Regions from separate parts of the Ensifer sp. EB106-03-01-XG145 genome, predicted to be linked through region 2. Evidence: predicted binding sites of a transcription regulator. Region 2 holds the regulator's gene; each other region holds the start of a gene.
What was found. The regulator PhoB, encoded in region 2, activates phosphate uptake and scavenging genes when phosphate is short. The targets are predictions, from matches to a motif close to TGTCATNNANCTGTCAT.
Positions count from the first base shown of each region.

Region 1: a site for PhoB is predicted at 4,485-4,501, ahead of AC3WWH_RS16975 (DUF1045 domain-containing protein). Genes of this name have one in related genera too.
Region 3: a site for PhoB is predicted at 4,289-4,305, ahead of AC3WWH_RS11740 (DUF1868 domain-containing protein). Genes of this name have one in related genera too.
Region 4: a site for PhoB is predicted at 2,862-2,878, ahead of AC3WWH_RS23635 (DUF1045 domain-containing protein). Genes of this name have one in related genera too.

Region 1 is NZ_JBYTEC010000006.1:170,674-177,988, forward strand. Features, by position in the region: gene AC3WWH_RS16950 (alpha-hydroxy acid oxidase) at 1-761, shown strand, start outside; gene uraH (hydroxyisourate hydrolase) at 956-1,318, opposite strand; gene AC3WWH_RS16960 (ureidoglycolate lyase) at 1,378-1,884, opposite strand; gene uraD (2-oxo-4-hydroxy-4-carboxy-5-ureidoimidazoline decarboxylase) at 1,981-2,484, opposite strand; gene puuE (allantoinase PuuE) at 2,484-3,413, opposite strand; gene AC3WWH_RS16975 (DUF1045 domain-containing protein) at 3,541-4,341, opposite strand; gene AC3WWH_RS16980 (PRC-barrel domain-containing protein) at 4,608-4,997, shown strand; gene AC3WWH_RS16985 (NAD(P)/FAD-dependent oxidoreductase) at 5,167-6,306, opposite strand; gene mnmC2 (tRNA (5-methylaminomethyl-2-thiouridine)(34)-methyltransferase MnmC2) at 6,346-7,077, shown strand.
Region 2 is NZ_JBYTEC010000001.1:463,269-470,583, forward strand. Features, by position in the region: gene pstC (phosphate ABC transporter permease subunit PstC) at 1-809, shown strand, start outside; gene pstA (phosphate ABC transporter permease PstA) at 806-2,128, shown strand; gene pstB (phosphate ABC transporter ATP-binding protein PstB) at 2,142-2,957, shown strand; gene phoU (phosphate signaling complex protein PhoU) at 3,008-3,721, shown strand; gene phoB (phosphate regulon transcriptional regulator PhoB) at 3,981-4,664, shown strand; gene AC3WWH_RS02320 (GcrA family cell cycle regulator) at 4,733-5,254, opposite strand; gene AC3WWH_RS02325 (aspartate aminotransferase family protein) at 5,676-6,875, shown strand; gene argF (ornithine carbamoyltransferase) at 6,976-7,315, shown strand, end outside.
Region 3 is NZ_JBYTEC010000003.1:227,119-234,433, forward strand. Features, by position in the region: gene AC3WWH_RS11715 (acetyl-CoA C-acetyltransferase) at 1-732, opposite strand, end outside; gene phaR (polyhydroxyalkanoate synthesis repressor PhaR) at 957-1,535, shown strand; gene AC3WWH_RS11725 (hypothetical protein) at 1,739-2,140, opposite strand; gene rpmF (50S ribosomal protein L32) at 2,491-2,676, opposite strand; gene AC3WWH_RS11735 (glutathione S-transferase family protein) at 2,834-3,481, opposite strand; gene AC3WWH_RS11740 (DUF1868 domain-containing protein) at 3,503-4,237, opposite strand; gene mtgA (monofunctional biosynthetic peptidoglycan transglycosylase) at 4,342-5,115, opposite strand; gene AC3WWH_RS11750 (polyprenyl synthetase family protein) at 5,261-6,175, shown strand; gene hisC (histidinol-phosphate transaminase) at 6,180-7,235, shown strand; gene AC3WWH_RS11760 (IS110 family RNA-guided transposase) at 7,250-7,315, opposite strand, start outside.
Region 4 is NZ_JBYTEC010000011.1:95,697-103,011, forward strand. Features, by position in the region: gene phnD (phosphonate ABC transporter substrate-binding protein) at 1-164, shown strand, start outside; gene phnE (phosphonate ABC transporter, permease protein PhnE) at 346-1,308, shown strand; gene phnE (phosphonate ABC transporter, permease protein PhnE) at 1,318-2,835, shown strand; gene AC3WWH_RS23635 (DUF1045 domain-containing protein) at 2,963-3,670, shown strand; gene AC3WWH_RS23640 (alpha-D-ribose 1-methylphosphonate 5-triphosphate diphosphatase) at 3,672-4,811, shown strand; gene phnN (phosphonate metabolism protein/1,5-bisphosphokinase (PRPP-forming) PhnN) at 4,808-5,395, shown strand; gene hutI (imidazolonepropionase) at 5,715-6,959, shown strand; gene hutH (histidine ammonia-lyase) at 6,956-7,315, shown strand, end outside.

The sequences.
Region 1 (7,315 bases), on a different contig from region 2:
GGTTCCAGCTTTACGTCATGCGCGAGCGCGAATTCGTGCTGAACCTTATCGACCGCGCCAAGGCGGCGAAGTGCTCGGCGCTGGTGCTGACGCTCGACCTGCAGATCCTCGGCCAGCGTCACAAGGACCTGCGCAACGGCCTCTCCGCGCCGCCGAAGATGACGCCGAAGCATCTCTGGCAGATGGCGACGCGCCCCGGCTGGTGCATGAAGATGCTCGGCACCAAGCGCCGCACCTTCCGCAACATCGTCGGCCACGCAAAGAGCGTTACCGATCTTTCTTCGCTCGGCGCCTGGACGGCGGAACAGTTCGACCCGCAGCTTTCGTGGAAGGACGTCGAGTGGATCAAGGAGCGTTGGGGCGGACCGCTGATCCTCAAGGGCATTCTCGATCCCGAAGACGCCAAGATGGCGGCGGCGACCGGTGCCGATGCGATTATCGTCTCCAACCATGGCGGCCGCCAGCTCGACGGCGCCCACTCCTCCATCAGCATGCTGCCGCGCATCGTCGATGCGGTTGGCCACCAGATCGAAGTGCATCTCGACGGCGGCATCCGCTCCGGCCAGGATGTGCTGAAGGCCGTCGCCATGGGCGCCAAGGGCACCTATATCGGCCGCCCCTTCCTCTATGGCCTCGGCGCCATGGGCAAGGATGGGGTGACCAAGGCGTTGGAAATCATCCGCAAGGAGATGGACATCACCATGGCGCTCTGCGGCAAACGCAACATCAACGACGTCGACCGCAGCATCCTGGCGGAATAGGCCACGGCATCAGCCACTCCCGCCCTCATTCCTGTGCTTGTCACAGGAATCTAGCCAGCCCAAGTCCTTGGGCTGAAAGGTCTTTTGACCCGACAGACTTCGGGTCGCTGGATCCCCGCCACAAGGGCGAGGATGAGGGAGCTTGGAGTGACCCTTTCGGCAAAACGCGAAGCGAGCGCAAGACCCCTTACGCCTCAGCTCCCCCGATAGGTCGAGTACCCATAGGGCGAAAGCAGCAGCGGCACGTGATAGTGGCTCGCCGGATCGGCGATGCCGAAGCGCAATGGGATGCGGTCGAGGAAGGCCGGTTCCGGCAGCGTCGCGCCTGACCGGCGCAGATAGTCGCCGGCATAAAAGACCAGCTCGTAATTGCCGACCATGAAGCCGACGCCTTCGACCATCGGCCCGTCGACGCGCCCGTCGCTGTTGGTATGAACGGTGCGGATCAACTGCCGCTCCTCGCCTTCGAGCCAGTAGAGATCGATGCGCAGCCCCTCGGCCGGCTTGCCGAGCGCGGTGTCGAGAACGTGGGTCGTCAGTCTGCCGGTGCTGCTCATCCTATCCTCTCATTCATCAGTTGGCACGGGATGGGCGCGGAAGACCGCACACGATTTCCTCATACCGCCAGATTGGGGCTCTCAATGACGAAGGGCTCGTCGTAGAAGTATTCCTCAAGATTGTTGCCCGGCCCATCGCGATCGACGATCAGGAAATCGCTGACGGCGCCGATCGACATCAGCGGGTGATGCCAGACGTTGCGGCCGTAATTGACTCCTTGCTTGCCGCTCGCTTGGAATACCCGCGGCGTGCCCGGACGCCCGTCCTCGTCTTCCGCGACGACGACGACCCAGGGGCGATCGTCGAGCGGTGAAAAGCTCTGGCTGCCGAGCGGGTGGCGCTCCATCATCGTCACCGCATAGGGAAAAGCGCGCGGCTGACCGCGGAAGATATTGATGATGACATTGGCGCCGTCGCCGACCACATCGGCGCGCGCCAGCCCGTGGAAACGTTCCGTGTTGCCGCCGTTGATGTAGCGCATCGTCGCCGGATCGGCTTCGATGATGGTTCCGAAGGGTGCAAAGGCGTCGCGCGTCAGCGGTTCGATGGTAAGCAGGCGCGACATCAGGCGTGGACCTCGCAGGTTTCCACGGCATTCGACAATGTCAACTCCAGTTCGACGGTCCTCCGAAAGAGCGAGGACGCGTATCGAACGGTTTTGTCAGGCATTTTCGTCTCCAGGAAGCATCGACTGCAGCCGCAGGCGGGCGATTTTCTCCACCTGCGCGCAAGCGGTTTCAAATTCCTCTTCGGGCGAATTGTCAATGCGGCTTTCGAAGGAGGCGAGAATCTGACCCTTGGTGAGCCCCTTCACGGCGATGATGAAGGGGAAGCCGAATTTCTTCGTGTAGGCATCGTTCAGCGCCGTGAAGCGCTGATGTTCCTCGGGCGTCAACCGATCGAGGCCAGCAGACGCCTGCTCGGCGGTCGAGTCTGCCGTAAGCTTGCCCGCGATCGCCAGCTTTCCGGCGAGATCCGGGTGGGCGCGCAGCACTTGCAGCTTTTCGCGCGGCAACGCCGCACGAAAAGCCTGGCAGAGCGCCGAATGCACGTTGCCCGCCATCAAACCCGCCGCCGCGGCGCGATCGTAAGCGCGTTCGGCCACCCAGGGCGAATGCTCGAACACGCCGCCGAAACGGGCGACGAAGGCGTCGCGGTCGGACATCAGAGCGTCCCTTCCGGCTTGTGGTGCTGGTACCAGTGGTTGGCGATGTCGATGCGCCTGGGCACCCAGACCTTATCGTGCGACATCACGTAATCGATGAACCGGGCAAGGGCTGCGGCGCGGCCAGGGCGGCCGACGAGCCGGCAGTGCAGGCCGATGTTCATCATCTTGGCATCGCCCTGACGGCCTTCCTCATAGAGCACGTCGAAGCTGTCCTTGAGATAGGTGAAGAACTGGTCGCCGGAGTTGAAGCCCTGGTTGGTGGCAAAACGCATGTCGTTGGCATCGAGCGTATAGGGGATGATCAGATGCGGCTTGTCGGCCGGCAGCCCCGGCACCCAATAGGGCAGTTCGTCGGCGTAGCTGTCGCAGGAATAGAGGAAGCCGCCCTCCTCCAGCACCAGCTTCAGCGTATTGGCCGAAGGCTTGCCCTGGTAGATGCCGAGCGGGCGCTCGCCGGTCAGTTCCGTATGCAGACGGACGACTTCGCGGATATGCTCGCGCTCGACCTCCTCCGGAAAATCCTTGTATTCCAGCCAGCGCAGGCCGTGGCTGGCGATTTCCCAGCCGGCTTCCTTCATGGCCGCAACCGCTTCCGGATTGCGCGCCATGGCGAGCGTCACGCCGTAGACCGTCAGCGGAACGTTACGGCTCGTGAACATGCGCCACAGCCGCCAGAAACCGGAGCGTGCGCCATATTCGTAGATCGATTCCATGTTGAGATTACGCTGTCCCTGCCAGGGCTGCGCGCCGACGATCTCGGACAGCAGACATTCGGACGCCGCGTCGCCATCGAGAATGCAGCTCTCGCCGCCCTCCTCGTAGTTCAGCACGAACTGCACGGCAATGCGCGCATCGCCCGGCCAGTTTGCCTTCGGCGGATTGCGGCCGTAGCCAACGAGGTCGCGCGGATACTTAGTCTCAGACATCAAATCACCCTTCGATTTTTCCAGAACGGTATCACCGCCGACCGGATTGTCGATACCGAAATCTACCCGCGAAGGGTTGCTGGGCGACGAGTTCGGAATGAGACGAAGGCTGAATTCTGCGCTCTCACTAGCGATGCGCCATCAATGCCGCGACGATGAGCGGCAAGGGCCGGATCGATCCCGAACCAAGAGAGGGATCGGCGGCAACGCGCTTGGCGCGCTCGGCGCGCGCATTCGTGGAGATCTTGCCGAGCGGGTGCTGCGAATGCACGCGCAGGGGCGCGCCGGTCTCTTGCTCGACGAAGAGGGCAAGGCTGCCGATGGCAAGCGGCGTCGCCAGGCATGGCTCGAACAGGTCGCGAAGCGGCGCCTCGACCTGGCGTATCGCGTCCGACGCGAGCGGGCCAGTCAACATCATGTGAAAGCGGTACTCGTCCATCACATGAGGATCGCCCCAGCGGTGCAGGTTGGAAAACTGCGGTGCGGTCAGCCGATCCGGATCGGAGCGCTCGATCTCGTCTTCGCTGAGTGGCGCACGAAAAGCATCGAACTCCTGAACGATATTGGCGGCCAGCAGATGCATCGCGGTGCTCGGGACCTGCGGCATCAGGCCAAAGCACCGGCCGATGCGGGCGACCTCCAGGCGATCGATTTCGAACGGTGTCTGCGCGCCGGCAAAATGCATCAGCGCCTTCAGGAGCTGTGATTCCGTCATATCCGGATGCAGACGAAACGGCGACATCATCACCGCATGGAAACCGAAGCGGCGCGGTACGGCCGTATGGTAGGCGATGTCGGCAGAGCTCAGGCCCGCAACCGAAGGCAGTTCCGTCGGTTCGCCGGAATAGACGTTGCGCCCAAGCCAGCTTGCGGCAACCGCGGAAAGCGGGTCGGCCATCGGCGGCGTAAAACAAATGGCGTAGCGCATGTCTGGCTCCGGTATCCGTTCGAGCGGGATGAGGAAAAATGCCTGCGGTTTTCCGCCCCGCTCCAATGAGATCGATCACGCTTATGAGTGCCGATCCGGCTCGGGATCATCGTGATCTATTGGCCGCGTCTTAGGTGATTTGCGTGACAGATTGACGAAGTGGATCCTGCAAAACCACGCGATCCCGCCGGCTTGCGCCGGATTTTCGGAACCATCCAGCCCAACGGCCGTTCCCTCAAGGTAACAATCAAGGATGGAGAAGAAGCGTGAGCTATCACAACGCAAACCTGCAGGATGCCCGGATCAAGGAAACCCATGACCTGATCGGAAGCGACAAGGTTGAAGGCACGAAGGTCTATGGCTCCGACAACAAGCACATCGGCTCGATCGAGCGCGTGATCATCGAAAAACGCAGCGGTCGCGTTGCCTACGCCGTGCTCGGTTTCGGCGGTTTCCTCGGCCTCGGCGAAGACCACTATCCGCTGCCCTGGGCGAAGTTGACCTATGACGAAAACCTCGGCGGCTATCGCACCGACGTGACGCGCGATCAGGTCGAGCGCGCACCGAAATATCGCGGCAACGAGGAATACAACTGGAACGAGGAAAACGGCCGTCGCGTCTACGACTACTACGGCGTACCGCCCTACTGGATGTAAGGTCGGACTTTCGAATGTCTGAATATTCGAGGCTCCGCCAGCGGCGGGGCCTTTCCTATGCCCGATCCTAGAGCGCCGTGCGTTCAAGTGAACGCACAAAGGACGCTCTAGCACTTTGAATCTAGAGCATCTTTCCGCTTCCAGTGATTCCACTTGAGAGCGGGATGCTCTAGAGATGCTTCTCGCGAAGCGCCGCAATGTGGTTCCGGCACAGGAAGGATTCCGGCAGATCGAGCGTCGGGAGACCGGCGATCTCGTCGACAACGAAGCGCGCCAACCGATGCGCAATCCCGAAGCTCACCTTGAAGCCGCCGGTCAGCACGGAAATGTTCGAATGATCAGGGTGCCGCCCGACCATGGGTTCGCGCCCCGCCGACTTTGGCCTGAGCCCGGCCCAGCGCTCGACCACCTCCGCATCCGCCAGACACGGCGCCAGCAACGTGGCGCGTCGAAGGAGATCGTCGAGCTGTTCGTCCGTGGACAGTGGATCGGCAAAGCTGTTCTCGCTGGTGCTGCCGATCGCCACATGGCCATCGTCATGAGCGATGATGTAGACGCCATCGGTGAAAATAACCGGCAGGCCTGGATCGACATCCGCCCTCAAGAGCGCGGCCTGGCCCTTGACCGCCGTGCCGCTCGTCGCTTTCAGCGGCCCCGACACAGCATCGATCAGCGGGAAACTGCCGATGCCGGCAGCGATGATGCAATGGTCGAAGCTGAGCCGGCTGCCATCGTCACGCTCGGCCCTGCCGTGCGCCGGAAGGATGCGCACGCCCGAGCCTTCATCGATCTGAACATTCTGCAACTGCAACAGGGCGGCACGCAGGGCCGACAGCGTGCGGCGCGGCGACACCCGCGCGGCCAGCGTATCGAAAACGACGCCATGCGCCGTTGCCTCCGTGCCTGGCCAACCCTGCGGGCCTTCCTCCTGGACATGCCAGAAGAATTGCCGGTCGCCCGCGCGCCATTGCTGTCGTGCGTCCTGTTCATGCCGGAGCGCAATGTCGCGTAAGTGCGGCTTGGCGAGCGGCATCAGCCGCCCGGTGCGGCGATAGCCGGTCGACACCCCCGCCTCGGCTTCGAGCTGCGCGATCTCCTCTTCGAGGGACACCAGCGCTTCGAACTGGAATTGCTTCTTGGCATTCCAGCGGTCGGGCATATGCGGCATGAGCGCGCCCAGTAGGCCGCCGCTCGCGCCGGCACCGATGGCCTGTTGCTCGACGAGCCGCACCGTCATGCCCTTGCGCGCGGCGGAAAGGGCGGCCCACAGCCCCATGATACCGCCGCCGACGACCAAAAGCTCGCTCATCGATTGACCTTCTCCGGCCGGCGGATTATCGCCTTTGCCATGACAGGACCAGCAGACCCGATCGACCCGCCAGCGCACCAAAACCTTGATTGGCACGAGGGCGATATGCCCTATTCCCGGGAGTTTGGCGATCACTTTTATTGCCGCACCGATGGGCGGCTGGAATGCGGTCACGTCTTCCTTTCGGGCAACGGCCTGCCGGAGCGCTGGGTCGGTACGGGCACCTTCCGCATCGGCGAACTGGGCTTCGGCACCGGGCTCAATTTCTGCGAGACATGGCGCCAGTGGAAGGCAACCGCTGGAGCCGGCGACCGCCTGCATTTCGTCTCATTCGAGCGATTTCCCATGGCCGCCGACGAGATTTCCCGTGCGCTCAGCCACTGGCCGGAAATCGATGCGGAACGGCTGGCCCTGGTCTCCCGCTGGCCGGCAGACCCCGACGGTGACGTCCGCATCGACTTTGGCGACGGCGTCACCCTCACGGTCGTCTGCGGTCCGGCGCTCGAAGGTGTCGCCCGCACCGAACATCCGTTCGACGCCTGGTATCTCGACGGTTTCGCCCCCTCGCGCAATCCCGACATGTGGTCGGAAGAGCTGATGCGGCACGTCTTCGAAAAAACCGCGCCCAGCGGTAGCTTCGCGACCTATGCCGCCGCCGGTTTCGTCCGCCGCAATCTTCAGGCCGCCGGCTTCGTCGTCGAAAAACGCAAGGGTTTCGCCGGCAAGCGCGAGATGCTGCGGGGCGACCGCCCCTACTGCATGTCTCCCTAAATCGACCTCGATTTAAGGACAAAGACATGCAGAAAATCAAAGTGCTACAGCGGCCTTTGCGCGTCTGATAAGACGCGCGGCGCTGTAGGCGCTCCCCCCGATTTCAACGTGTCTTGAACGGTTGCGCCATCGCCCTGCGAAAATGCGTCAGCGGGAACGATTTACTCCACAAGAGAACTGAACTGTCGCAAATGGCGGGCCATCGCGCCTGCGGATCTGCGACACAACCCCATCGGCA
Region 2 (7,315 bases):
CGCCGTTCGAATTCTTCTTCGGCACGGTCTGGGATCCGCGCTTCGCTGCTGCCGGCAGCGGCGGCGCCTCCGGCCAGTTCGGCCTGATCCCGCTTCTCACCGGCACGCTCTATATCGCCTTCGTCGCCATGCTCTTTGCGGTGCCGATCGGCCTCTTCGCAGCCATCTACATGGCGGAGTACGCAAGCCCGCGCTTGCGTTCGACCGCAAAGCCGCTGCTCGAAGTGCTCGCCGGCATCCCGACCATCGTCTACGGTTTCTTCGCTCTCGTGACCGTTGGTCCGTTCCTGCGTGATATCTCGGCGCAGCTGAACGGTCTTGTCACCGGCAATTACCAGAACTTCATCCAGGCGCAGAGCGTGGTCACCGCAGGCATCGTCATGGGCATCATGCTGATCCCGTTCGTGTCGTCGCTCTCTGACGACATCATCACCCAGGTGCCGCGCGCATTGCGTGACGGCTCGCTCGGTCTCGGTGCCACCCGCTCGGAAACGGTCAAGAAGGTTATTCTCCCGGCAGCACTTCCCGGCATTGTCGGCGCGCTGCTTCTGACCGCATCGCGTGCCGTTGGCGAGACGATGATCGTCGTGTTGGCAGCCGGTGTCGCAGCCCGCATGCAGATCAATCCCTTCGAGCCGATGACGACGGTGACCGTGAAGATCGTCAACCAGTTGACGGGCGACCTCGAGTTCACCTCGCCGCAGACGCTGGTGGCCTTCGCGCTGGGCATCACGCTCTTTGTCATCACGCTCGGCCTCAACATTTACGCGCTCTACATCGTGCGCAAATACCGGGAACAGTACGAATGACCGACATCGCTTCCCCGACCGTCCGGATCTCCGCCCGTCCTGAATCCGCAAAGCGCGATATCGGCATCAAGCGTCGCTATGCCGCCGAGCGCCGGTTCCGCGCCTACGGCATTGCGGCAATCAGCACCGGTCTCTTCTTCCTGGCGCTGCTGCTGTGGACCGTCATTTCCAACGGCTACACCGCGTTCCAGCAGACGACGATCACGCTGCCGATCGAATTCACCGAAAAGGTCATCGACCCCAACGGCGAACGCACGACCGACAGCAAGGTACTGATGACCGCCAACTATCCGCTGCTGGTGCGTGATGCGCTCGTCAAGCAGCTCGGCATCGATGCGACCAAGCGGCCGCTGGTCAAGCAGGCGACCGACATGGTTTCTGCGAGCTCCCGTACGCTCTTGCGCGACATGGTCGTGGCGGATCCGTCCATCGTCGGCAAGACCATTCCGGTCACGCTTTTGGCAGAAGCCAACATCGACTCCGCCAACAAGGGGCAGATCGACCTCAAGGTCGAAGAGAGCAAGCGCAAGGTCAAGGACCAGCAGGTCACCTGGATGAACGAGCTCGCAAGCGCCGGCGTCCTGAAGAAGAGCTTCAACACCGGCATCTTCACCTTCGGCGCCTCCAGCCGTCCTGAGGCAGCGGGCGTCGGCGTTGCCGCCCTCGGCTCGTTCTACATGATGCTGATCGTGCTCGTGCTGTCGCTGCCGATCGGTGTCGCCGCCTCGATCTATCTCGAAGAGTTCGCTCCGAAGAACCGGCTCACCGACCTGATCGAAGTCAACATCAACAACCTCGCGGCCGTTCCGTCGATCGTCTATGGTCTGTTGGGTCTCGCCGTCTTCATCAACTTCGCCGGCATGCCGCGTTCGGCAGCGGTCGTCGGCGGTTTCGTGCTGACGCTGATGACCCTGCCGACGATCATCATCGCCACCCGCGCGGCCTTGAAGGCGGTCCCCCCGTCCATCCGCTCGGCGGCGCTCGGTCTCGGTGCCTCGAAGATGCAGACCATCTTCCACCACGTTCTGCCGCTGGCGATGCCGGGCATTCTGACCGGTACGATCATCGGCCTTGCCCACGCGCTTGGCGAAACCGCGCCGTTGCTGTTGATCGGCATGGTCGCCTTCGTCGTCGACTATCCCGGTTCGCCGATGGAGCCGTCGACAGCGCTGCCGGTGCAGATCTACATGTGGGCCAACGAGGCGGAACGCGCCTTCGTCGAGCGCACCTCCGGCGCGATCATCATTCTTCTCATCTTCCTCGTCGTCATGAACCTTGGCGCCATTCTGTTGCGACGTCGCTTTGAGCGCCGTTGGTAGTGAGGTAATTACTATGAACATCATGTCAGAAGCAGCGGTCGAGAAAGCCTTGGATCAGAAAATGAACACGGTTCCCTTCAAGATGATCGGCAAGGATGTGTCGGTCTACTACGGCGAGAAGCGGGCGCTTTTCGACGTCAACCTCAACATCCGCGAGAACACGGTAACGGCGCTGATCGGTCCGTCGGGCTGCGGCAAGTCGACCTTCCTGCGCACGCTGAACCGCATGAACGACACCATCGAGAACTGCCGCGTCACCGGCAAGATCACGCTCGATGAAGACGACATCTACGATCCGACCATCGATGTGGTCGAACTGCGCGCCCGCGTCGGCATGGTCTTCCAGAAGCCGAACCCGTTCCCGAAGTCGATCTACGACAACGTCGCCTACGGTCCGCGCATCCACGGACTTGCCCGCACCAAGGCGGACTTTGACGAGGTGGTCGAGACCAGCCTGCAGAAGGCAGGTTTATGGAACGAGGTGAAGGACCGCCTGCAGGAGCCGGGTACCGGCCTTTCCGGTGGTCAGCAGCAGCGCCTTTGCATCGCACGCGCTGTTGCCGTCAGCCCGGAAGTTATCCTGATGGACGAGCCCTGCTCGGCACTCGACCCGATCGCGACCGCCAAGGTCGAGGAACTCATCCACGAACTGCGCACGAACTTCACGATCGTCATCGTGACCCACTCGATGCAGCAGGCCGCCCGCGTGTCGCAGCGCACCGCCATGTTCCACCTCGGCAATCTCGTCGAGGAGAACGACACCGACAAGATGTTCACCAACCCGGATGACCAGCGCACCCAGGATTACATCATGGGCCGCTTCGGCTGAGGCCCATCACGGCTGCAACAGTCACTGGAAAGCGCCCGTAAGGATCGACGATCATGTCCATGCATATCATGTCCGCCTATGACGAAGAACTGAAGTACCTGACGCGCCGCATCTCGGAAATGGGCGGTCTCGCCGAGCAGATGGTCGCCGAATCCGTCCGCGCCCTGGTCAATTCCGACCTGGCGCTGGCGCAGAAGGTAATCTCGGACGACACCGTTCTCGATGATGCCGAGCGTCAGATCGGCGAGAAGGCGATCGTGACGATCGCCAAGCGCCAGCCTGTCGCCGCCGACCTTCGCGAGATCATGGGATCGATCCGCATTGCCTCCGACCTGGAGCGTGTCGGCGACCTCGGCAAGAACACCGCCAAGCGCGTGATCGCGGTCGCCGGCTCCGGCATCCCGCGCAAGCTCGCCCGCGGTCTCGAGCACCTCGCCGAGCTCGCTCTGGTGCAGCTCAAGGAAGTGCTCGACGTCTATGCCTCGCGCTCGCCGGAGAAGGCCAACAGCATTCGCGAACGCGACGAGGAGATCGACGCGATCTACACCTCGCTGTTCCGCGAGCTGCTCACCTACATGATGGAAGATCCGCGCAACATCACGCCCTGCACGCATCTTTTGTTCTGTGCCAAGAACATCGAGCGTATTGGCGACCACGCGACCAACATCGCCGAGACGATCTATTACATGGCGACGGGTGCCCAGCCGGAGGGCGAGCGCCCGAAGGATGACAACACGTCGACGTTGGGCTCGGTCAACGACTAGAAGGTTGGAGCGGGATGCGGGGGACAACCGCATACACTTTTCCTCATCCCGCTCTGGCGTTAAACGCGCCGTTCGCAATGCATGCCCCATGAATATCATCCGGTCGCGGCTTCGGTCGCGGCCCCGAATTCCTGCATCTGAAGCATGCGGCTTTTCGCACCGCCTTTGAAATTGGCGGGGGTGCTCCAGATTTAGAGTGTCTGAGTGCCGGCCGGTCCGCTGGACCCGCGCGGCGCTCGCGGTAAGGAGACGTTATCTGATGTTGCCAAAAATCGCCGTGGTCGAAGACGAAGAGGCGCTGAGCGTCCTGCTGCGTTACAATCTGGAAGCTGAAGGCTTCGACGTCGATACGATCCTCAGGGGTGACGAGGCGGAGATCCGGCTACAGGAACGCCTGCCCGACCTTCTGATCCTCGACTGGATGTTGCCGGGCGTCTCCGGCATCGAGCTTTGCCGTAGGTTGCGCCAGCGCCCGGAGACGGAGCGGCTGCCGATCATCATGCTGACGGCGCGCGGCGAGGAAAGCGAGCGCGTTCGCGGTCTCGCGACCGGGGCCGACGACTATGTGGTCAAGCCCTTCTCCACGCCGGAGCTGATGGCCCGCGTCAAGGCGATGCTCCGTCGGGCGAAGCCCGAAGTTCTCTCGACGCTGCTGCGCTGCGGCGACATCGAGCTCGACCGGGAAACCCATCGCGTCCATCGTCGCAGCCGCGAAGTTCGCCTGGGGCCGACGGAGTTCCGCCTGCTGGAGTTCCTGATGTCCTCTCCGGGCCGTGTCTTCTCGCGCTCGCAGTTGCTGGACGGCGTCTGGGGCCACGACATCTATGTCGACGAGCGGACCGTCGACGTGCATGTCGGCCGCCTGCGCAAGGCGCTGAACTTCTCGACCATGCCTGATGTCATCCGCACCGTGCGCGGCGCCGGCTACTCGCTCGAAAGCTGAGAAGGGCAAACAGAAGTCAATAAAAAAGGGGCCGATCGGCCCCTTTCGTTTTGGTCCTGTGCGGATCCTTAGCGCATCCGACGGCGCTCGGCGGATGGCTGGTAGGCAAGCCGCGCATGGAAGCTGCAATAGGGCGAAGCTTCCGGGGAATCGTTGCCGCAGAAGTGGAACTCTTCCTTCAGCGGGTCGCCGATCGGCCACTTGCAGGTGCGTTCGGTGAGCTGGGTCAGCTCGAGGCGGCGCGACATCGGCACGACCACGTCGGTCTGGATGCTGAAATCCTGCTCGGCAACGAGATCGACTTCGATCTCTTCCTTGAGGACGGTGGCGCCGGACGGACGGGCAACGGTGCGGGTCGAAACGCGCGAGGCGTAGTTCGGAGCGCGCGGCGCCGAGGTCGGCCGCTTCGGGCGGGCTGCCGCAGTGGTGCTGCCGCCGGCTTTGGCGCGGCCGGGAAGGCTCAGGCGATGAACCTTGCCGATGACAGCGTTACGGCTGACGCCGCCGAGCTGTGCCGCGATCTGGCTTGCGCTCAGGCCCTCGGACCAAAGCTTCTTCAGTTTCTCCACCCGCTCGTCAGTCCAGTTCATTTCTGCACTCTCCGTTCTCAGCGTTGGGGATGGCAGAATCCCTCACCGCACCCCGGTTGAATCTCGAGGTTGCAAACGCGATAACTCTTTTGGTGACTAGGTCCGCCGCATGCGTCTAGTAATTGAATGTTAACGTACTGACCGCCGGACTCCGTGGCAAGAGTCCGGGGAATCACGCCGAATCGAATTCGTAGTTTTCCCCAACTTGCTCGATCAGCGTTGCATTTTTGCAAGCCCTTCCGGCCGATTTTTTCGTCGCAGGGAAATGGATCTCGTTACCGCGCTGCAAGGCTTGGTTTTGTTGACATTGCAGTGCGAAATAGGAATAGTGCCTGCGCCGCCGAAAGGCGGCATTTTTGATTTTTATCGGGCCGCATGAAGCAGCGGGACCGATGCCGATTGGAGTGAAGGAGAGCCTCGCATGACTGCAACCACGCCGCTTTACGATACCTACATGCGCGCGCCGTTGCGTTTCGAGCGAGGAGAGGGCGTCTGGCTGATCGCCGAAGACGGCTCGCGCTATCTCGACTTCGCTGCCGGCGTTGCCGTGAACTCGCTCGGCCATGCGCATCCGCATCTCGTCGAGGCGCTGAAGGCGCAGGCCGAGAAGGTTTGGCACCTTTCCAACCTTTACGAGGTTCCCGGTCAGGAAAGTCTTGGACGCCGCCTGGCCGCCGTAACCTTTGCTGATCGGGTCTTCTTCACCAATTCCGGTGCGGAAGCGCTGGAATGCGCGATCAAGACGGCGCGGCGCTACCACTTCGCCAAAGGCCAGCCGGAGAAGTTTCACATCATCACCTTCGAGGGCGCCTTCCACGGCCGCACGATCGCGACGATCGCGGCCGGTGGTCAGCAAAAGTACATTGAAGGTTTCGGGCCAAAGGCCCCAGGGTTCTACCAGGTTCCGTTCGGCGACCTCGCAGCCGTCAAGAATGCGATCACCGAGGAGACCGCCGCGATCCTGATCGAGCCGATCCAGGGCGAGGGCGGCATCCGTCCCGCGACCAAGGAATTCATGCAGGAACTGCGCGCCCTCTGCGACGAATTCGGCCTGCTCCTGATCCTCGACGAGGTTCAGACCGGCGTCGGCCGCACCGGCAAGCTTTTCGCCCATGAGTGGACGGGCATCCGCCCGGATATCATGGCCGTTGCCAAGGGTATCGGTGGCGGCTTCCCGCTCGGCGCTTGCCTGGCGACGGAAGAGGCGGCCGCCGGCATGGTGGCGGGCACGCATGGCTCGACCTATGGCGGCAATCCGCTGGCGATGGCCGTCGGCAACGCCGTGCTCGACGTCATCCTCGCTGATGGCTTCCTCGCCCATGTGCGCGACGTCGCGCTCGTCTTCCGCCAGGGTCTTGCTTCGCTGAAGGATCGCTATCCCGATATCATCGAAGATATCCGCGGCGATGGCCTGATGCTGGGCATCAAGGTAAAGGGCCCCTCGGCGGATCTCCTGAAGGAGATCCGCGCCGAGAAGCTCCTGGCCGTGCCGGCCGGCGACAACGTGTTGCGCCTGCTGCCGCCGTTGACGGTGACGGCGGAGGAAGCACGCGAGGGCCTCGCACGCATCGAGCGCGCCGCCGAAGCAGTGCGGAAGGCAAGTGGTAACGCTGCGGCCTGACCGATAGGGCCAAGACTGACCCAGGATGGTAGAATGACCTTCGTGCGTTCACGCCGCTGCGTGGCGCACATAGGTTCGATTTTTTGAGGAACCGAGTACGATGGCAGGCACCAGACACTTTCTCGATCTTTCGGCCATGACGGCCGCCGATCTTCGGACGATCATCGATGATGCCCGCGTCCGAAAGGCGACGACCAAGGCCGGAACCGCCGAGAAGCCGCTCGCCGGCAAGATGCTGGCGATGATCTTCGAAAAGCCGTCCACCCGCACCCGCGTGTCCTTCGATGTCGGCATGCGCCAGCTCGGCGGCGAAACCCTGTTCCTTTCGGGCACGGAGATGCAGCTCGGTCGCGCCGAGACGATCGGCGATACGGCGAAGGTCCTGTCGCGCTATGTCGACGCGATCATGATCCGCACCACCGACCATCGCCGCCTGCTGG
Region 3 (7,315 bases), on a different contig from region 2:
GGCGGTGACCGTGCCTTCCTTGTCGAAGGCCGGACGCAGCTTCGTCATCTGGTCGAGCGTTGCGCCATGGCGGATATATTCGTCCTGGTCGACGGTGACGTCGCCCTTGCGGCCTTTGACGATGAAGGGAATGATCTCGTCGGCGAACCGCCCGGCCTTCTGTGCCGCTTCGGCCTTGTTCTGCGAGGCGAGCGCGAAGGCGTCCTGCTCTTCACGGCTGAGCTGCCACTGGCGGGCGACGTTTTCGGCGGTGATGCCCATGTGATAGCCGTAGAAGGCGTCGGTCAGACCGTCCTTGATCATCGTGTCGATCATCTTGAAATCGCCCATCTTCACGCCGCCGCGAAGATGCGAGCAATGCGGCGCCATCGACATGGACTCCATGCCGCCGGCGACGATGATATCCGCATCACCGGTTGCAATCTGCTGCATGCCGAGCGCCACGGCACGAAGACCGGAACCGCAGAGCTGGTTCATGCCCCAGGCGGTTTTCTCCTGCGGAAGACCCGCCTTCATCGCCGCCTGACGCGCCGGGTTCTGGCCCTCGCCGGCCTGCAGGACCTGGCCGAGGATCACCTCGTCGACCTCGCCTGCCTCGACGCCTGCGCGCTCGAGCACGCCCTTGATGACGGCGGCGCCGAGTTCGTGCGCCGGTGTGTTGGCGAATGCACCGTTGAAGGATCCGACCGCGGTACGGGCGGCGCTGGCGATCACGATGGAGGGATTGCTCATGGGACGTTTCCTCAGATCTTTCTTGCCTAATGGAAGCAGACTGGCAAAGCGCGCGGCGCAAGTCAAACGCCTTGATGCGGTGCCACAAAACCGTCACCCAAGACGCAACCGCAAGATTTCGCACTTGCGTCGCCGCAACGCACAAAGACATTGTCAGCGGCGCTCTTTTGCGGATACTCTGAAAAACGCAATAAAGACGGGATGATGGGTGAGAGGAGACCCTGATGGCGAAGCACGAAGGCCAGATCGTTATAAAAAAATATGCGAACCGGCGGCTCTACAACACCGGGACCAGCACCTATGTCACGCTCGACGACCTGGCTGTCATGGTGAAGAAGGGCGACGATTTCATCGTCCAGGACGCAAAGTCCGGAGAGGACATCACCCATTCCGTGCTGACGCAGATCATCTTCGAGCAGGAGTCCAAGACCGGCAACACGCTGCTGCCGATCTCCTTCCTGCGCCAGCTGATCTCGTTCTACGGCGACCAGATGCAGATGGTGGTGCCGAGCTATCTCGAGCATTCGATGCAGGCTTTCACCGAGCAGCAGTCGCAGATGCGCGAGCAGATCAACAAGGCCTTCGGTGACACGCCGCTCGGCAAGAACCTGCAGGTTCCGTTGCAACTTGTCGAAGAGCAGGTCCGCCGCAATACCGAGATGTTCCATCAGGCGATGCAGATGTTCTCGCCCTTCATCACCGCCCCGCCGGTGAAGGAAACCAAGAAGGCCGAAGCCAAGGATATCGACGAGCTCAAGGAACAGCTTCGCGCGCTCCAGACCAAGCTCGACAATCTCGGCTGAGCGCATTCTTCTTGCAAAGGCGGGTGTGAGTCACCCGCCCAATTCCCGTCCAGCAAACCATGTTTTGAATTGGGCCAACGCCCCGGGATCGATCGTGACCTAAAGCGCGTCGCGATCTTTCAGATTCGCGCCTTGCGCTTTAAGTTCTTGATATTTCGCATGTCGTTGTCGCAAAACCGCTGCGCACTTTTGCGCTACAGGCTTTAAAGGCCGATCGACACGTCCCGTCCGGCCGAGCGCATCGAGACGGCGAAGCCGGCGATGACGTCGATGAAGCTGATCGTCATCAGGATGAAGAAGAGCTGGGTTGCCGCCGGCGCCAGCAGCAGGAATTCGATCAGGAAGGCGATGAACAGAATCATCGACAACAGGTGATCCATCAGCGCACGCGTGCTCGTGCGGGTCGCCTTCAGCAATTCGACGAAGAGCAACAGCAGTGCGACGACGATCAGGAGGTCGCCGAAGCGCATCGTCCAGGTCGCGCCCGACAGCATGGACAGCGACAGCATCTCGGCGTTCAAGCCGGCAATACCGCCGAACATTCCGATCATCGCGAGATTGTAGACAACGAACGGCAGGATCAGCAGCGGAACGGCAGCGAGCATCGGGCACGAACTCCTTTGCCGCGTCTTGCGGCGTCTTCAGGCCTACTGCATGTTTCCTTTAATCGTAGCCGGTTAAAGGACAAAAACATGCAGCAATTCAAAGTGCTACAGCGACCTTTGCGCGTCTGATAAGACGCGCGGCGCTGTAGAGCGCTGTGCGTTCGCATGAACGCACCAAGGACGCTCCAGCACTTAGGGTCTAGAGCATCTCTCCGCTTCCAGTGACTTCACCTTGGCGCGTGATGCTCTAGCTCCTGCGGATAACACAGGGTCCAAGCGAGAAAATGTCAGACGCAAAACAAAAGGGCCGGCAGAGCCAGCCCTTTGAACCATTCCACGAACGGAAACGCTTATGCGTTTTCCTTCGGGGTCAGAACCTGACGGCCACGGTACATGCCGGTCTTCAGGTCGATGTGGTGCGGGCGACGCAGTTCGCCGGAGTTCTTGTCTTCGACGTAGGTCGGCGTCTTGAGAGCGTCAGCGGAACGGCGCATGCCACGCTTGGACGGGCTCGTTTTTCTTTTAGGTACAGCCATTTCATTCTCCACTTATCGGGCAAACACTGTTCAGCAGCCGAAATGGCCGTGTTAAACAGATGTCAATCACGGAAATTTGGCGCGCTTATACATGGGCAACTGCTGTTTGACCAGTCCCCAGCCGCAATTTTTCGACTCAAGATCTGGCGGCGCCGATTCAGACCTCGTCATCGGGAACGACCCACGGCTCGGCGCGGGCAGCCTCTTCCCACTTCCGGAAAGCGAAATGTGCCTTCACCCGTTGCATGTAGCCGAGCGTTTCTTGATCCGCAACGAGATCGTAGACGTCGAAGCGGTTGACCACAGGCGCGTACATTGCATCGGCCGCGCTGAAGGATCCGAAGAGGAACGGCCCGCCGGAGTGGGCAAGCGCCTCCTTCCAGATCTGCTCGATGCGCACGACATCAGCGCGAACGTCGGCATCCACCTGAAGCGCCCGCCTCTCCCGGCGGATGTTCATCGGGCAGGCACCGCGCAGCGCCCTGAAACCGGAGAGCATCTCCATGGAATAGCTGCGGGCCCGGGCGCGGGCCTGGCGATCGGACGGCCAAAGCCCGGCGTCGGGAAAGAGCTCGGCGACATATTCGATGATCGCCAGCGATTCCCAGACGAGCAGATCGCCGTGGCGCAGCAGCGGCACCTTTCCGGTCGGCGAGATCGCGCGGATATCAGGATTGCCGGCCGCGAAATCGAAGGGAATGACCACGTCCTCGAAGGCGATGCCCGCGGCGGTCATCGCCATCCAGGGCCGCATCGACCAGGACGAATAGTTCTTGTTGCCGACGTAAAGGGTAAGTCCGGTCATCTACATTCCTTGATGCTGGCCTTAATTGCTGGCCGTGATTGCTGATCTGTCCGAGAAAACGATCAGTTCCTCGAAATGGTTCATGTCCTCGAACGAGCAGAAGGCCGGCGGATCGAGCTCGATCACCGGCGCCCGCTCCCTGAGGCAGGCGAGTTGTTCGCTCAACATTTCCTGCCAGCGCGGCAGTGCCGCGTCATCGAGCCAGTCGATGACATAGGCGAAGGTGATGTGAAACGCATAGTCGTCATGATCAGGATGGCGATAGCCGAAGACTTCGGCGAAAGCATCGCGCCAGGCCTTGAGGCAAGCCCGATCGGCGACGCTGTCGCCTTCAAGCGCGAGACCGGTTGGCGTGATCTCGGTCACGCGGGCACGGAAGGGCTGCAACGGCGCAAAGTGCCTCAGCCGCGCACAGTAGTGTTCGGTCATCACATCGATCGGTGTATCGAGCGCCATGTCGACGGGCCAATAGGGTAGCCTGCGACGATATTCGATGATGCCCTGGAAGATCGTCATGTGCAGGCTGGACGGATGCGTGAAGGCGAACTGCCCCGCCTCGGGCATCGCCATCAGACGCTCGCGCACGGCAAGCACGGCCGTCTCGGACGGCGATCCGGCGGTGACGTGGGAGACGACCGTGTTGCCCGGCTCACGCAGGAAGCGGCCGTCCGTGGCGTAGCGGGTTCCGAGATGCTTCGGCGGAATGGTGTCCGCGTTGCGGCCAAAGGCGAGAAGCGAAGGGGAAATCGAGGTCATGGGAGCGATCGGGCCTTTTGAATGGAGAGAGGGCCCAGATGGCAGAACTCTACGAAGCCAGGATGACATCCCCCGGCAACCGCATCCAATGAAAAGGTCTGATCTCAATCATAAAGGCAGGTGATGTAGCCGCCGGAGCGGCTGGCGCGACGCTCGATCAAATTCGCCAGACGCTTGAGCCCACGGCCGGGTTTGCCGGCATTGCGCTCTTTCGGGTTGGGCAGCGAAACCGCAAGCAGTGCGGCCTGCCGGCGCGAGAGCTTCGCCGCGGAAACGCCGAAATGGTGGCGGGCCGCCGCCTCGATACCGTAGATCCCATCACCCCATTCGGCGACGTTCAAATAGATCTCCATCATCCGCCGCTTGCTCCAGACGAAATCGGCAGCGACCGCCAGCGGCAGCTCCATGCCCTTGCGCAGGAAGGAGCGGCCGTTCCAGAGGTAGAGGTTCTTGACCGTCTGCATCGGGATGGTGCTGGCGCCACGGGTCGATTCCCCTTCAAGCGCATCCTCGACCACGCCGCGCATCTGGCCCCAGTCGACGCCGTCATGGGCGCAGAACTGACCGTCCTCCGACATCATCACCGATTGGACGAGCACCGGCGAGATGTTCTCGAAATCGACCCATTGGCGGTCGTAGCCGCGAAGCAGAACGAGATCGCGCAGCATCAAGGTGGAGACCGGGTGGACGAACTCGACGAGATAGAGAACGATCAGCACATAGGGCAGGGCAACGAAACCCAGGACAGCCAGGATGATCTGGCGGCGTTTCTTGCGCAACGTCCGGCGAAGCGAAGACCAGCGACTGGAAGGCACTTCGCCCTCCTCGCGCGCTTCCGGAACGACGTTCACGGCCTGACTGTTCACCTCGCTGTCCATCCGCTTCTCTTAGTGCATGGTCCGGCAAAGTTGAACGGGCTTTCTGGTAAAAGGCAAGGCGCCCAGGCGGCTGTCCCAGGGAAAGCGCGCCGCTGCGACACGAATCCCCGTTGAAAGCCCTCTTCGCCCGTGCCAAAGAGCGCGCATGAGCCAGGACACATCGCCCTTCACCCGCCGCCTCGCCGGCAATGCCCGCGCCGTCGAAGCTCTGCTCGAGCGCCTGCTCGGCTCGGCGACGGCGGTCGACGAGATTGCGCGACCAGCAAACCTGCTCGCGGCCATGCGGCACGGCGTGCTGAACGGCGGCAAGCGGCTGCGCCCCTTTCTGGTGATCGAATGTGCGGATCTTCTCGGCGGCAGCTTGGATGCATCCTTGCGCGTCGGGGCGGCGCTCGAATGCGTCCATTGCTATTCCCTCGTCCATGACGACCTGCCGGCGATGGACGACGACGATATCCGCCGCGGCCAGCCGACGGTGCACAAGGCCTTCGACGAGGCAACCGCGATCCTCGCCGGCGACAGCCTGCTGACCTTCGCCTTCGACATCATCGCGGCCCCCGAAACGCTGCTGACGGACGGCCAGAAAGTGGAGCTGATCCTGGCGCTCGGACGCGCCGCCGGCCACGGCGGCATGGCTGGCGGACAGGCGCTCGATCTGGCAGCAGAGAAGTCGCCGCCCGACGAGGCCGGCATCGTGACGCTGCAGGCCATGAAAACCGGCGCCCTCATCCGCTTCGCCTGCGAAGCGGGCGCCATCGTCGCCGGCGCATCGGAAAACGACCGCGCCCGGCTTCGCCACTTCGGCGAAAAGATCGGCCTTGCCTTCCAGCTCGCCGACGACCTGCTCGACCTGACCGCTGACGCAGAGACCATGGGCAAGGCGACCGGCAAGGACGCCGCTCGCGGCAAAGGCACGCTCGTCGCGCTGCACGGCCAGGCCTGGGCAGAGGAGCGGCTGGAGCAACTGGTCGTAGAAGCCGAAGCCCTGCTCGCGCCCTATGGCGAGCGCTCGGCCATTCTCGTCGACACCGCCCGCTTCGTCGCCAACCGCAGGAACTAGCCCCGTGAGCAAATACTGGTCGCCGATCGTCTCGAAGCTCAAGCCCTATGTGCCGGGCGAGCAGCCGCGCATCGCCAATCTGGTGAAGCTTAACACCAACGAATGCCCCTACGGTCCCTCGCAAAAAGTGCTCGACGCGATCGGCGCTGCAGCAAGCAGCGATCTCCGCCTTTATCCCGACCCGCTGGCGCTCAAGCTTCGCCAGGCGATCGCCGCGCGCTATGGCGTGACGGCGGAGGAAGTCTTCGTCGGCAACGGCTCGGACGAGGTGCTGGCCCATATCTTCGCCGGCCTCCTGAAGCACGACTCGCCGCTGCTCTATCCGGATATTTCCTACAGCTTCTATTCGACCTATGCGCGGCTCTTCGAGATCGACACGGTCGAGGTCCCGCTCAACGACGCCTTCGAGATCGACATCGCCGACTATGATCGCCCCTGCGGCGCGATCATCCTGCCGAACCCGAACGCTCCGACAGGCATCGGCCTGCCGCTCGCCGAAATCGAGCGGCTCGTCGCAAGCCACCCGGACCAGCCCGTCGTCATCGACGAGGCCTATGTCGACTTCGGCGGCCAGTCGGCAGCAGAACTCGTTTCGAAATACGAGAACCTGCTGGTCGTCCAGACCTTCTCCAAGTCACGCGCGCTTGCAGGCCTTCGTGTCGGCTTCGCCATCGGCCAGCGGCCGCTGATCGAGGCGCTGGAGCGGGTGAAGGACAGCTTCAACTCCTATCCGCTCGGCCGTCCGGCGCAAGCAGGCGCCATCGCCGCGATCGAGGACGAGGCCTGGTTCGAGGAAACGCGCGCAAAAATCATCGGCTCCCGCGAACAGCTTGCGGCGGACCTCGCTCAACGCGGCTTCGAGGTATTGCCATCCCAAGCCAACTTTGTGTTCGCCCGGCATCCGGGCCATGACGGAGAGGCATTGATGAAGGCGCTGCGCGAGCGAGCCGTGCTGGTCCGCCATTTCGCCAAGCCCCGCATTTCCGATTTCCTGCGCATCACGATCGGCACCGATCAGGAATGCGCGCGGCTGATCGAAGCGCTGGACGAGATCCTCTAGAGTATCCGTGTTGGTCAAGTACGGGTTGGTTCCCATATGCGGCCATCCCTGAGCAATGCGTTTGCGATGATGATGAGCTT
Region 4 (7,315 bases), on a different contig from region 2:
ACGACATGAAGGCGAAGTTCAAGCAGTTCATGGTCGACCTGCCGAAGACCGACGCTGCCTGCTTCTCCGCCATCCAGGGCGGTGACTTCACCGGCTACACCGAAGTCAACTCCGATTTCTACAAGCCGATCATCGACGCCCGCAAGGCAACGATCGGCGGCTGATAGACCGCATCTTCCGGGAACGCTGGCCGCCCAAACGGCCAGCGTTTCACTGTTTGAAGGGGTGCTCGACACCAGCCCTTCAACCATACCCTACCGCTTTGTTTTCACGCATTTCCTGACGGAAAGCCGCTCCGTGCTTTTCCTTGAAATGCCATAGAGGCCGGCGCGAGCCGGAACGGTCATGGCAACTTCCCTGCTCCCGCGGAATCTGAGCGACAACGGCGCCGTCATCGAGCGCCATTGGCAGGAACTGAGTTCCCGCCGCCGGCTTTACTCCTGGCTCGGCTTCGGCATCCTCTTCCTGGCGCTCTCAGGCTCGCTCTGGTTCGCCAACGATTCCAACGCCGGCAAGTTCTTCGATCGCCTGCCGCATTTCTTCGACTTCGTCGGCGATCTCGCACCGCGTGACGGACTGGAAATCTTCCGTGCCATGTTCGACCTGCCCTCGCCCTATGACGACGGCAGCTTCAAATACAACTACCCGGACGGCCGGCTGTACCTGACCGACAGCTTCTATATCCCCGAATACCTGGACAAGATGCTGGAGACCGTGAACATCGCGATCTTCTCGACGATCATCGGCACGGCACTCGGTTTCGTGCTCTGCTTCTTCGCAGCGCGCAACCTGATGCCCAATCCGTGGATCCGCGGTACCGTTCGCCGGATCATGGAGATCCTGCGCGCCTTTCCGGAAGTGGTGATTGCCGGCTTCTTCCTCGCCATCCTCTCGCTCGGCCCCATTCCCGCGATCGCCGCGGTCTCGATCCACACGGTCGGTGCGCTCGGCAAGCTCTTCTACGAAGTGGTCGAAAACGCCGACATGAAACCGGATGAGGGCCTGCGTGCTGCGGGCGGCAACTGGATCGAGCGCGTCTGGTTCGGCATGGTGCCGCAGGTGCTGCCCAACTTCACCAGCTACTTCCTGCTGCGCCTCGAAATCAACGTGCGCGCCTCGACCATCATCGGCGCCGTTGGTGGCGGCGGCATCGGCGAGCTGCTGCGCCTTTCGATCGGCCAGGGCCACCAGGCGAAAACGCTTGCGATCGTCATCCTGCTGTTCGCGACCATTTTCGCCGTCGACCAGTTTTCCGCCTGGCTTCGCCGTCGCCTCGTTGGCGAACAGGCCTTCCAGCTTGCCCAGTAGGTGCGCGCTATGACCACGACCACACGACTGAGCCCGATGGAGATGGACGCGATCGCGGCCCGCCATCCCGAGCTCCTGAAATCCTCGACCTCCAAGCGTGTACGCACGGCAACGATCGCCGGCGGCATTGTCGTCTATCTCATCTTCAGCTGGTGGTTCTTCTCGATCGGTCAGGTGCTTGGAAACGCCAACTGGGGTATCGCCGGCACTTATCTCGCCGACTGGGTCTCCTACGAGGTGCGGCCCGAGATCCACATCGCCTCCGACCGGACAATGAGCCTCAACTATCAGCGCAATTCGCCGCTCGGGCCCAATCCCGATCCGGATTGGGTGGAACTCGACAAGGAGACGGTGACGCGCCGCGTGGAAACTCCGGCGTCGACGACGCAGGCGGCAAAGCCGAAGGCAAGCTCGTCCTTCAGCTTCATGACGCCCGGTTCAGCACTCGGCGGCACCACCACGGCCGAAGCTCAAAACCGCGTCGAAACCCGCACGGAAGAAGTCCTGACCCGAGTCGTCGTGACCTATGACCGCTCAACCAGGATCGAGATCGCCGACAGCCTGGTCAAGGCGACGCATGGCGGCGAGACCCTGGTGATGGCCATCGATGGCGCCGACAGGGTGATGCCGCAGGGCACGCTGCCCACCTGGGCGACGCAGAAGCGTCCGGGCGAGAAGATCGTGCTTGCATTCGGCGCCACCGGCTGGGCGGAAGTCGAAGGCGACGAGGTTTCTATCCGCAATCGCTTCTTCGGCTGGGCGAACTTCCTCTTCGACACCAACTCGCCCTTCTTCGGCAAGAGCTATGGCGAGGTCGCCTCGCTCATCATATCTGGCGAGCGCATCGATCCGTCCCGCTCGAACCTCTCGCTTGCCTGGAACAACATCCTCTATAACGCCGAGTGGCAGCATCTGGATGTCTGGACGAAGCTCCTGCAGACCGTCGTCATGGCCTTCGTCGGCACACTCTTTGCATCGCTGATCGCCTTCCCGCTCTGCTTCCTCGCAGCCCGCAACATCACGCCAAGCTTCATGACCAATCAACTGGTCAAGCGTTTCTTCGACTTCCTGCGGTCGGTCGATATGTTCATCTGGGCGCTGTTTTTTACCCGCGCCTTCGGCCCCGGACCGCTTGCCGGTATCTCGGCGATCTTCTTCACCGACACCGGCACGCTCGGGAAGCTCTATTCCGAGGCGCTGGAAAATATCGACGACAAGCAGCGCGAAGGCGTCAAGTCGGTGGGCGCCGCGCCGCTTGCCGTACAGCGCTTCGGCGTGCTGCCGCAGGTGTTGCCGGTCTTTGCCAGCCAGGCGCTTTATTTCTGGGAATCGAACACCCGTTCGGCGACGATCATCGGCGCCGTCGGCGCGGGCGGTATCGGTCTCAAGCTCTGGGAAGCAATGCGCACCAATTCCGATTGGGAAAATGTCGCCTACATGGTGCTTCTGATCTTGCTGGTTGTCTTTATTTTCGACAGCATCTCGAACGCGTGCCGTTCACGCCTGATGGGTCGCAGGGCACATTGACGACAGCCAAGCATTTGCGCGTCCGCCATCATGATGTTGTCATGGAAATCGGCTAGCTGCGCATCGCATCCCGCAAACAATCGACCCGCCTCCCCGGCGGGCCGGTCGCTACAAGAAAGTGAAGACCGTGCGTTATGCAATCTACTTCGCGCCGCCGGCGGACGACCGGCTGTCGCAGACCGCGTCCCGTTGGCTTGGCCGTGACGCCTTTACCGGCCAGGATCTTGCTCTTCCGACGATCGCCGGGATCGACGAAGCGACGCAACGCACACTGACAGCAGACCCGCGACGCTACGGTTTTCACGGAACGCTGAAGGCTCCCTTCGAGCTTGCCGAGGGCCGCGACGAAGACGAACTCCTCAGCATCTTTGAATGCTTCGCCGCTGACCTCGATCCCTTCGAAATCCCTGAAATCGTCCTGCACCAGCTCGGCCCGTTCTTCGCCCTGGTACCGTCCGCTCTCTCTGCCGAACTGCAGGATCTGGCCGAAGATGCCGTTTACCGCTTCGACCCGTTCCGCGCGCCGCTGTCGGAGGCGGACTTCGCCCGGCGCAAGCCGGAGAGCCTCCCGGAACGCCAGAGGCGCTACCTGAGGGAATGGGGCTATCCCTATGTATTCGAAGAATTTCAGTTCCATCTGACTTTGACCGGTCCGGTGCCCACCGAAACCAGCGGCGTCATGCGATCGGCGCTCGCATCCACCTTTGCCGAACATATCGGCAGACCGCTTCACGTGACGTCAGTCGCGCTCTTCGTCGAACCGGAGCGCGGCGCCCCCTTTACTGTCCGCTCCCTGCTGCCGCTCGGCAGCGACACCCAACGAAAGATTGCATGAGATGAGCAAAGAACAGGTTTTGACCAACGCCCGCATCGTCCTCGAGGACAGTATCCTCGACGGCTCGGTGCTGATCCGCGACGGCAAGATTGCCGATATCTCCGGGGGGACGGTCGCCAGCGGCGAGGACTTCGAAGGCGACTACCTTATTCCCGGCCTCATCGAACTGCACACCGATCACCTTGAGGCCCACTATTCGCCGCGCCCGGGCGTGCGCTGGCTGAAGATCGCGGCGATCCAGGCGCACGACGCGCAGGTCGTCACCTCGGGCATCACCACGGTCTTCGACTGCCTGCGGCTCGGCTCCGACGAAGACGGCGGTTTCCAGAAGGGTGAGATGCGCAGCATGGCCGACGCCCTCGCGCAGGCCAAGGAAGAAGGTCGGCTGCGCGCCGACCACTTGATCCACCTGCGCTGCGAGGTCTCGACCTCCGACGTGCTCGATCACTACGAGGACTTCCGGAACGACCCACAGGTCAAGCTCGTCTCGCTGATGGACCACGCGCCCGGCCAGCGTCAGTTCCAGACGATGGACCAGTACACGCTCTACTACAAATCCAAGCGCGGCCTTTCCGACGCGGAATTCGCCCGCTTCGTCGAGCGTCAGCAGGCGCTTTCGGCGAAATATGCCGGCCCGCATCGCACTGCGCTGGCGGAGGCCTGCGCCGCCCGCGGCATCACGATTGCCAGCCATGACGACGCGACCGTCGACCACGTCGAAGAATCGGTCGGCTTCGGCATCAAGCTTGCCGAATTCCCGACGAGCTTCGAAGCGGCGGAAGCCTCACACCGCGCGGGTTTGAGCGTTCTCATGGGTGCGCCGAACATCGTGCGCGGCAAGTCGCACTCCGGCAACATCGCCGCCCGAGACCTGGCGGAGCGTGGCGTTCTCGACGTGCTGTCGTCGGACTATGTGCCCTTCAGCCTGATCCACGCGCCCTTCGTTCTTTCCGACGAAGTCGAAGCCATCGACCTGCCGAAGGCGATCGCGATGGTGACCTCGACACCGGCCCGTACCGTCGGCCTTGACGACCGCGGCCGCGTCGCAGTCGGCCTGCGCGCAGACATCGCCCGCGTCCACCGCAGGCAAGGCATTCCGGTCGTGCGCTCCGTCTGGCGCGAAGGACGGCGTGTCGCATGAGCGCGAGCGAACAGGGTGCAGGCGCACTCGTCGTCGTCGTCGGACCGAGCGGTGCGGGCAAGGACAGCGTCATGGGCTTTGCCGCCCGGCATTTTGCCGACTGTCACGACGTGCATTTCGTCCGGCGCGTCATCACCCGCCCGTCGGATGCCGGCGGAGAGGTGCATGAAAGCGTCTCGGAAGACGAATTCGTCGACATGCAGAAGGACGGCGCCTTCGCCGTCTTCTGGGACGCGCATGGCCTCAAATACGGCATCCCCTCCGTGGTGCTACGGAATGTGCGAAACGGCATGACCGCTATCGTCAACGGCAGCCGCGGTGCCTTGCCGGCGTTCCGGGAAGCGTTTGGCGACATCGCCGTCGTCGTGATCACCGCCGAGGCACCGGTTCTGGCCAAGCGGCTTGCAGAACGCGGCCGCGAGAGCGAGGAAGAAGTCCTGCGACGGCTGAGCCGCCAGGCCCCCGATGTCACGTCGGGGCCCGGCGTGAGCGTCATCGACAATAGCGGCAGGCTCGACATCGCCGGCACCCGCTTCGTCGACCTGGTGGAACGATTGCGCATCAAGGCGGACCACGCCGCCTGACGGGGGCGAGCGGTACCGTCGGCTTCGCCTCTCGAATCGACATGGCAGGGCTTTCGGCCGGATATCTTTCCTGACGATCGATTGACGCGAGCCCCGGAATTCCGGTTTCGGGGCTTTTTTGCGTTCTCGCGCTTCGGAAGCACATCGCACAGAAGTTGCTCACAGAATCAATTTGTTGAAGCCGCTTGCTCATGTTTTTGAACAGCGCCGCGCCTCTTTTCTTCGCCTTTCCGCCCTGTCCTTTTCCTCCCGCCACACGATTTTCCTCTTGTGGAGCGAATTAATATGTATATACATTATATCCAGTGGAGGCGACCTCATGAACGATATCTCGACCCGCAAGCAGGCATCCGGCGTTTGGCGCAACACGCGCCTTGTGACGCTGAGCGAAGCCGCCGAAGGACTTGGGCTTGTCGAGAATGCGGCCGTTGCTGTCGTCGATGGGCGGATCGCTTTTGCGGGTCCCGATCGCGATCTGCCGGCCAACCTCGCAGGCCGCCTCGAAGCGGTTGACTGCGAAGGCCGCGTCTTGACGCCGGCCCTCATCGATTGCCATACGCATCTCGTGCACGGCGGCAACCGCGCCCGCGAGTTCCAAATGCGGCTCGAAGGCGCCACCTATGAAGAGATCGCACGGGCCGGCGGTGGCATCGTTTCCTCGGTGAAAGCGACCAATGCGCTGAGCGTCGACCAACTCGTGGAAAGCGCTCTGCCACGGCTCGACACGCTTCTTTCCGAAGGTGTTTCGACGGTCGAAATCAAGTCCGGTTACGGGCTCAATGTGACGGCTGAGCTCAACATGCTGCGCGCCGCCCGCAAGCTGGAAACGCTCCGCCCGGTCCGCGTCGTCACCAGCTACCTCGCCGCGCATGCGACGCCCGCAGACTACAAGGGCCGCAACGGCGACTACATCACCGCTGTCGTGCTGCCCGGCCTCGATGCAGCGCACGCCGAAGGGCTGGTCGATGCGGTCGACGGTTTCTGCGAGGGCATTGCCTTCTCGACCGCCCAGATCGCCCGTGTCTTCGACCGCGCCAAGGCACTGGGCCTGCCGGTCAAGCTGCACGCAGAACAGCTTTCCAATCTCGGCGGTGCGAAGCTCGCGGCATCCTATGGTGCGCTCTCGGCCGACCATCTCGAATATCTCGACGCCGAAGGCGCAGCAGCCCTTGCCAAATCAGGCACGGTTGCCGTGCTGCTCCCCGGTGCGTTCTATGCACTCCGCGAAGAGCGCCTACCGCCGGTTCAGGCGCTGCGCGACGCCGGCGCACGGATCGCGATCGCCACCGATTGCAACCCCGGCACTTCGCCGCTGACCTCGCTGCTTCTCACCATGAACATGTCGGCGACGTTCTTCCGGCTGACGGTAGCCGAATGCCTGGCCGGCACAACGCGCGAAGCCGCGCGCGCCCTCGGCCTGCTCGCGGAGACCGGAACCATCGAGGTCGGCAAGTCGGCCGATCTCGCGCTCTGGAACATCGAGGATCCCGCCGAGCTCGTCTACCGCATCGGCTTCAACCCACTTCATGAACGCATCTTCAGAGGGCAAAGGATCGGTCAATGACCATCATTCTACATCCGGGCTCCGTGCCCCTTCGCGACCTCGAAACCATCTACTGGACCGGAGAGCCGGCTCGTCTGGACCCGTCCTTTGACGCCGGAATCAAGAAGGCGGCCGGCCGCATCGCCGAAATCGTCGCCGGCAATGCCCCGGTCTACGGCATCAACACCGGGTTCGGCAAACTCGCCTCGATCAAGATCGACAGCGCCGATGTCGCGACGCTTCAGCGCAATCTGATCCTGTCGCATTGCTGCGGCGTGGGCGAGCCGCTTGCCGAAAACGTCGTGCGTCTGATCCTGTCGCTGAAGCTCGTTTCGCTCGGTCGCGGCGCCTCCGGCGTCCGTCTCGAACTCGTGCGT